2 regions of the Hymenobacter tibetensis genome follow, and region 2 is predicted to be linked to the other one. Evidence: riboswitches for the same ligand, from Rfam matches in the RefSeq annotation. Region 2 holds a riboswitch; the other holds the start of a gene.
The links. A riboswitch is a leader RNA that binds a small molecule or an ion and turns the genes downstream of it on or off. The one in region 2 is predicted to bind S-adenosylmethionine.
Positions count from the first base shown of each region.

Region 1: linked by a shared signal. The riboswitch ahead of MTX78_RS09065 (amino acid permease) and the one ahead of metH (methionine synthase) in region 2 are both predicted to bind S-adenosylmethionine.

Region 1 covers NZ_CP094669.1:2,280,832-2,284,943, reverse strand. Annotated here, with positions in the region: gene MTX78_RS09065 (amino acid permease) at 1-1,415, opposite strand, end outside; SAM riboswitch class I at 1,756-1,867, opposite strand; gene MTX78_RS09060 (DHA2 family efflux MFS transporter permease subunit) at 1,997-3,619, opposite strand; gene MTX78_RS09055 (hypothetical protein) at 3,641-4,112, opposite strand, start outside.
Region 2 covers NZ_CP094669.1:44,902-49,013, forward strand. Annotated here, with positions in the region: gene MTX78_RS00210 (DUF5686 and carboxypeptidase-like regulatory domain-containing protein) at 1-141, opposite strand, end outside; gene MTX78_RS00215 (PA14 domain-containing protein) at 403-2,103, opposite strand; SAM riboswitch class I at 2,397-2,510, shown strand; gene metH (methionine synthase) at 2,580-4,112, shown strand, end outside.

The DNA.
Region 1 (4,112 bases), 2.2 Mb from region 2:
TGCTTCTTGCCGTAGCCATAGTAGATAGCTAGGCCAATAGCCAGCCATACCCCTAGCCGCAACCACGTTTCCCACGGCAACGACACCATCATTACCAAGCAAGTCAGGATGCCGAGAATAGGTACCACGGGCACCCACGGCGTGCGGAAACCACGCGGCGCGTTCGGCTCTTTCTTGCGCATAATCAGGATGCCCAAGCACACCATCACGAAGGCCAGCAGCGTACCAATACTGGTCATTTCGCCTACTACTGAAATCGGCACGAAGCCCGCAAACAGGGCAATGAATAAGCCGAGCAGCAGGTTGGATTGCAGCGGCGTACGGAACGTGGGGTGAATCTTACCAAACACTGGCGGCAGCAAGCCATCCTTGGCCATCGAGAAAAACACCCGGCTCTGCCCCAACAAATCCACCAAAATAACCGAGGTGTAGCCGATAATGATAGCCAGAATAACGGCGGCCGATAGCCAAGCATACGGCGTTTTCTCGATGGCAATAGCCACCGGTGCGGCGCTGTTCTTGAACTCAGTGTAGTTAGCCAAACCGGTCATTACGTGTCCGAAAAGCACAAATAGCACGGTGCAAATCAGCAGGGACCCGATAATGCCGATGGGCATATTGCGCTGCGGGTTCTTGGTTTCCTGCGCCATAGTCGCCACGATGTCGAAGCCAATAAACACGAAGAAGATAACACCCGCTCCGCGCAGAATGCCACTTAGTCCAAACTCTCCAAACGTCCCGGTATTCTCGGGGATATACGGTTGATAGTTGGCCGGGTCGATGTACTGCCAGCCTAGGGCAATGAACACCAGCACCACCGATACTTTCAGCGTGACGACCAACGCATTAAACCACGCCGACCCTGACGTTCCGCGAATGATAATAGCTGTAATAGCCAGCACAATCAGCATGGCCGGCACGTTCACGAAACCGTGCACCGACGTGCCATCGGCCAGCGTGGCTGTTTCGAAGGGCGACATGACTAGTTGCGCCGGAATGTGCAGGTTGTACTTGGCCAGAAACTTCACCAGGTATTGCGACCAGCTAATGGCCACCGTAGCCGCCCCAACCGAGTATTCGAGCACCAAGTCCCACCCAATTATCCAGGCAAACAGCTCGCCCATCGTAGCATAGGCATAGGTGTAAGCCGACCCCGACACGGGTACCATAGAGGCAAACTCGGCGTAGCAGAGGGCCGAAAACGCACAACCTACGGCGGCCACTACAAACGAGAGCGTCACGGCTGGGCCGGTGTTGTTGGCGGCGGCAATACCGGTGAGCGAGAACAAGCCCGCCCCAATAATTACCCCGATACCAATGGTAATCAGGTTGAAGCCATTCAGACTTCGTTTAAGCGTGTGGGAACCAGTTTCGGCAGCTTCGAGCCGCAGTAGTTCCAATGATTTTTTAAGCATAAAAAGTTGTGTAGGCACGCGCTAATGCACGCTCACCCGTTGAGTAAACCTGGTTGTGGATGCACCAAGTGGCTGGTAGTGCGGACGTAATGCCCGCGTTATACGCAGCCCGTTAGGCTTAGACCAGATAAGGAAAAAGTAATTGGAAGCAGGACTGATTAGGTGCCTATGGGCGCAGGACGCAGCACCATGCGACGGCAAACCCTAGAAATCAACTTTTGTGTATCGCTCAGCAACAACAACCCACGCCACAACAAACCCACCCGCGGCCCGCAGGCGCAGCGAATGAAGTAGCAAGTAGAAAAAGCGGGGTGTTCAGTGAATGAGGCACGGCAACTTGTTTTTATATAGCCAGAGAGTGAATCCGCTGGCCTTCGGTTGGCACCGTTCCGCGGGTAGCGGGGGTTGCCGGCGCGTCTTAGAGCCTGTCTCTCAGCGCCTCTGTATAAAAACAATCCTTCGTCGGTAAAGAATTGGTGCCGCAAAGGTAAGTCCAGCCTTCGCGCATTCACAAGTACATAGTTGAAGTTGAAAATGGAGTGGCCTTACAGGCTTATCTAGAATAACTACCTGCTTACCTCCTACCCCGCGGCGCCGGCCTGTCCGTCTTGGCCGGGTTTGTTGGCGCGCATCATAAACACGAGCGGTATCGATAGCAAGCAAGCGAATCCCAGCAGATAAAAGGAATCGATATAGGACAGGATGTTGGCCTGCAGCTGCACGGCACCATATATAGTGGCTTGGGCGCGCTCCGTTGCTTCGGCTAGGCTACCACCAACGGTGGCTTGGGTGGAAGCTAAGCTTTGCACGCCTGCTTCATAATTGGGATTCGAGAAGTTGAGGCTGTCGATGATGCGGCTTTGGTGGAACTGCGCGCGGCGGGCAATCAGGGTGGTAATAGCGGCAATGCCGAAGCTGCCACCCAACGACTGCGCCAGGTTGATGAGCGTAGCCGCCTGGTTGGTTTTGTTTTTGGCAATGCCCACGTAGGCGGCTACACTGATGGGCACAAACAGGAAAGCCAAGCCCATACTTTGATACACGCGGGCCTTAGCTACACTCGCAAAGTCGATGTCGGAGCTGAGTACATGGGCGTAGTTGAACAGCGCAAGGGTGCTGATGATCAAGCCGAACAAGATCATCCAGCGCGCTTGTACCTTACCCGACAGCACCCCCACTACCGGCATCAGCAGCAGTACCGACGCCCCGCCCGGCGAAATAGCCAATCCGCTTTTCACGGCGGTGTAGCCCAACAGGTTTTGCAGAAACAAGGGGAGTTGCGTGGAGCTACTAAACAGCACCGCACCCACCGCAAACATCACTAGCACTGCCGCCGCGAAGTTGCGGTGCCGGAGCAGTTTCAGGTCGATGACAGGATCTTTGGAGCGCAGCTCCCATATAACTCCGGTTACCAATGCTATGGCAGCCACCACGGATAGCGCCGTAATGGAGCCCGAGCTGAACCATTCTTCCCTTTCGCCGCGGCTCAGTACATATTGCAGCGCACTAAGACCTACTGCCAGCAAGCTGAGCCCGATATAGTCAACCTTGAGCCCACCAGCCCACTTCGCGGCTTTCTCCTTCACCATCGCCGGCGGGTCTTTCACTAGTATCGACACCAGAAAAGCCGTTACGATGGCTACCGGCACGTTCACGAAAAACACCCAGTTCCAGCTGGCATTATCGACGAGGTAGCCGCCTAGCGTGGGCCCGACAGTGGGCGCTACCACCGTGGCTACCCCGTAGGCCGCAAACGCTAGCCCGCGTTGCGCCGGTGGAAAAGTATCGGTCAGAATGGCCTGCGCCATGGGCGAAAGCATGCCGCCGCTCAGCCCTTGTATCACGCGCATGAACACCAGAAACCCAATGGATGGCGACAAACCGCACAGCAGCGAAGTAGCACCGTAGGCCAGCAGGCAAATCGAGAACAGGCGCTTACGCCCCACCACCGTAGCCAGAAACCCGGCCACCGGCAGCACTACCGCCTTCGATACCAGTTGCGCCGTTACCACCCATGTTACCTCGTCTTCGGCGGCGCTCAGGTTTCCTCCAATCTGCGACAGCGCTACCGACACGCTGGTATCGTCCAGCACTTCCATGAACGTTGCCATGGCCACCGTCACCGCAATAATCCACTTGAGGTTGCCCCCGTGGCTAGCAGTGGCATCACTGGCTGGTTTTTTCAAGGTTTTGGTTGAGCTCATAGCTACTACTTCGAGCGGCCACTACTGCGGCGTGGTATGCAAATGCGTGCGCAGCCGCGTCACGGCTTCCTTGTAGTGCGTGGTAAAATCAGCCAGGATTTCCTCGCGCGTTACGCTCTCAATTTCGCGCCCTTCCGTCCAAGTGCTAAGCAGCTCGATGGTTTTCGTGCGAGCGGGCTTTTTGTCGTCTTTCTTTTCGTCCTTTTCCTCGTCTTCGCCTTCCGATTCGCCGTCTGCATCCGACTCGTCCTTATCGTCCTCATCTTCGGTTTCCTCCTTCTGACCGGCAGCCTCCGTGGCTTTGTCGGCTAACTCGTTTTCCTCGAACCAGCAGTGAATGTAGGGCGTGACGGTTTCGATGCGGGCTTCGGCCACTACGGCATACTGAAACTCCACGGGTCCTTCGGGCCGATGCACAATCAGGTAGATGCGGCTTTGGTCGAGGCCCGTTTCGCAGGTACGGCCGTGCTGGCGCAAGGCTTCAGCCGCCGCT
Region 2 (4,112 bases):
GTCGGCGTCGGCGGTGGTACCGGCGGTGGTGCCGGGTACAAAAATGGAAGCAAACGGTACCGGCTTTTGCGTAGCGGCCTCCGTGACTTGACCACGAAGTAACAGCTGTGCTTCGCTGCGCCCAGCCCCGGCTAGAGCCACTAACAGAAGCAGTAAATACCTGAATCGAAATAGCAAAGGATCAAGAAAAGATAAGGGCGTAGAAATCAATAAGAAGGATGCCGGAAGCTCGTAAGATACAGAATACGCATGGGTTATAGTGTGAGGTTCCGCGGGTAGCAATAATTTAAACGAAAAGGACAGAAGCCTTAACCGAGCATTTATTTGGGAGCTTACGCAAAACAAAACCTACACGGCAGCGCAAGAATGGTGGTTTCACTGGGTGGGTGCTAGAGCGGTAGGCTACTGCACCACCACTTCCACTCGCCGGTTGCGAGGTCGTTGTTGCGGGTCGCGGTTGTCGGCCACGGGCCGGGTGCCGCCGTAGCCGTGGGCCACCAGCCGCGCGGAGTCGATGCCTTGCTGTATTAAGTATTGGCGCACTACGCGGGCTCGTTGCTCGGAAAGGCGCAGGTTGAGGGCGGCATCTCCTACGTTGTCGGTGTGGCCTGCTACTTCCAAGCGCATGGTGGGTTGCTGGCGTAACATGCCCGCCAAGGCATTCAGGGTGGGGCGTGAGGTAGGTAGCAGCACCGCAGTGCTTTGGGTGAAGTATAAGTTAGGCAATGTTACAGCAGCTCCGCGGCTCAGCGCCCTAAGGTCAGGCAGAGTATCCGTAGCAACGGGGCGCACCGCAAGGCGTGGCCGCTGAACCGGCGCCACGGCCCGCGCCACGGCTGGCCGCCGGGGCACTACTGGTGCAGGAGCAACTTTCGGCGAGCGGGGCTGGCGTGCTGCCGCTACTGGAGGCGTAGCAACAGGAACGGGTGGAGCTGACGGCGGAATATCGGGGTACAGATAGCGTTGGGGCACCACTACAGGGTCGCGGTTTGTGGCGCTGGGGCGGGTCCAGGCAAACACAGCCCGCGAAGCCCCTTCCACTTGGCGATACACCAAACTGACACGATACCACCGGCCGGCCGTCAGCCGCTGGGCAAAATCGAGGGGTACCGGCGTTGCGTTGAAAATCTCTTTATTGAAATGCGTCATGCTCAACACATTGTCGCTGGCAAACGTGACGTCGTGGGCATCGTCGAATTCTGTATGGAAAACATACACGCCGGATTCTGGCGCCAGCAGGTAGCCCGTCCAGCGTACACTGAAGCCTTGGGCGGGTACCCCCGGCACGGGAGGCCGGTTTCGCCAAGACACTTCCACCACAGGCTCGATTCTGGTCACTACGCCGGCTCCTCTATCAGCGCCCGCGAAGTACGTGGCCCGCAGCCCCACGCCCGCCGTAGCAGCGGCTACCGTAGAGGCCGCAACGGCTTCCGCTACGTTGGTAGGCGGCTTGAGGCGCATCGGGGTTGGCTTGGGAGGCCGTGTGCCCGGTACTATACCAATCACGCCGACTGATTTACTTGAAACGAGTGCTACGGACGACTTGGCGGCCACTAGCGGCTTGGCTGACGCTGGTAAGGAGGTGTAGAGGTAGCGGCGCGGAATAGCGTCCAACTCGTTTTGAGCTAGTGCTGGTGGCGAGGTAGTATTTTGGGGTGGTAGCTGCCACGCTAGCATTGCCCGGGTAGACCACCTCACTTGGTAATAGTCTACCCGCAGCGAATAGTAGCGGCCCGCCGTGAGTTTTCTCTGCACCGTGTACCGCGTCGCCTGCTGGTCGGTCCAGGAGTCCAGCACGTTGCGGCCGCCAAGCCACACGCGCATGCCATCATCGGTAGCCATGTGAAACGTGTAAACGCCCGTCACGGGGGCGTAGACATAGCCAGTCCAGCGCACTGAAAAAAACTCGCCCGGCACTCCCGGCCCCGGCGATACAAAACGGTTGCCATCCGGCCCGAGCGTCCAGTCAAAGTTGATGGCAGGATCGGTGCGGGTAAGCACCAGCTTCTCGAAGTTCTTGCCTTCGTAATACTGCCCGCGCAGGCCATTGCCCAGGAGGGGCGGTGTCTGCTGAGCCCAGAGCGGGCCAACCAGTAGCAGCAAGCAGCTTAGTATACAGGCTTCTCGGAGAAAGGTGGGCAGTGGCATAGCACTAGTCTGAATAGCTTGGTTAGGGCTAGGTTGGGACGACGCGAAGACAAGGTGCCGAAAAAACGCTTGCCCAGAAATGATATTCAACGAGTTACGTGGCTGAAATCAACCAACGAGCAAGCTCAGTCTACAGCTAGCAGGGGAACCAGCCGTTTCCTTACTGTAAAACAGCAAATAAAGGCCGAATGCGCGGCCCGAAGGAGGTAAGTTGAAATTCCTACTTTCCTGCTGTATCTTCGCGGTGTTACTTATCCAGAAAGACCGAGGGATTGGGCCCTACGACGTCTTGGCAACCTGAGTAAAACAAGGTGCCAACTCCCATTTCGTCTTGTTTTTAATTCGACGGAAGAAGATAAGTACGGAACCTGCGCCCGCAGATTTCTCTTTCTGGATGAGCTAGTTCAACACTGCATTCCGAAGGAGAAACTATGAAAACGCACTGTCCCGACTCCCCCCTTTACGACATCCTGCAACAGCGCATTCTTGTGCTCGACGGAGCCATGGGCACCATGATTCAGCGGCATCCGCTGGAGGAGGTTGACTTTCGGGGCACTCGTTTCGCTGACCATCCCAAGCCACTGCGGGGCAACAACGACTTGCTCAGCCTGACCCGGCCCGATATCATTAAAGGCATCCACGCCGAGTATTTTGCGGCCGGGGCCGATATGGTGGAAACCAACACGTTCAGCGGCACCACCATTGCGCAGGCCGACTATGCGCTGGAGCATATTGTGTACGAGCTGAATTACGAATCAGCGCGCTTAGCCAAAGAAGCCGCCGACGAGTTTACGGCGCAGAACCCAGCTAAGCCCCGCTTCGTGGCCGGCGCTATTGGGCCCACCAACCGTACCGCTTCCCTTTCGCCGGACGTGAACCGCCCTGGCTTCCGCGCCGTGACCTTCGACGAGTTGGCTACCGCCTACCACGAGCAGGTGCGCGGCCTCATTGACGGCGGCTCCGACGCGTTGCTCATCGAAACCATCTTCGACACGCTCAACGCCAAGGCGGCTCTCTACGCGGTGCAGAAGTTCTTCGATGAAGGCGGCCGCGTGGTGCCCGTCATGATTTCGGGCACCATCACTGATGCTTCCGGCCGCACGCTGTCGGGGCAGACGGTAGAGGCGTTCTGGAACTCTATCCGCCACTTGCCGCTGCTAAGCGTGGGCCTGAACTGCGCCCTCGGCGCCGACCAGCTCAAGGTGTACGTGAAGGAATTGAGCCGCATTGCCGACGTGCACATTTCGGCTTACCCGAACGCCGGCCTCCCGAACGCCTTTGGTGGCTACGACGAGTCGGCGCAGGAGTTTGCGGGGGTGGTGGAAAGCTACCTCTCCGACCGGCTCGTGACGGTGGTAGGCGGCTGCTGCGGCACTACGCCCCAGCACATTGCCGAGCTGGCAAAGCTGGCTGATAAGTACGAGCCGCGCCCCTTGCCGGAAGTGGTGCCCGCCACGCGCCTGAGCGGCTTGGAGCCGTTCGGCATCACCCAAGAAAGCCTGTTCGTGAACGTAGGCGAGCGGTGCAACGTGACGGGTAGCCGCGCGTTTGCCCGCCTTATCCGGACGGGGGCCTACGAGCAAGCCTTGCAAGTGGCCCGCGACCAAGTGGAAGGCGGCGCCCAAATCATCGACGTGAACATGGACGAGGGCATGCTGGACTCCGAGCAGGCCATGACCACGTTCCTGAACCTGATTGCCTCCGAGCCCGACATTTCGCGGGTGCCGGTGATGATAGATTCCTCGAAGTGGAGCGTGTTGGAAGCCGGCCTGAAGTGCGTGCAGGGCAAGAGCATTGTAAACTCTATTTCGCTGAAGGAAGGCGAGGAAGTGTTCAAGGAGCGCGCCCGCACGGTCCGCCAGTACGGCGCGGCCATGGTGGTAATGGCGTTCGATGAAAACGGCCAGGCCGACTCGTATGAGAAGCGCATCGAAATCTGTAAGCGCAGCTACGACATCCTAGTA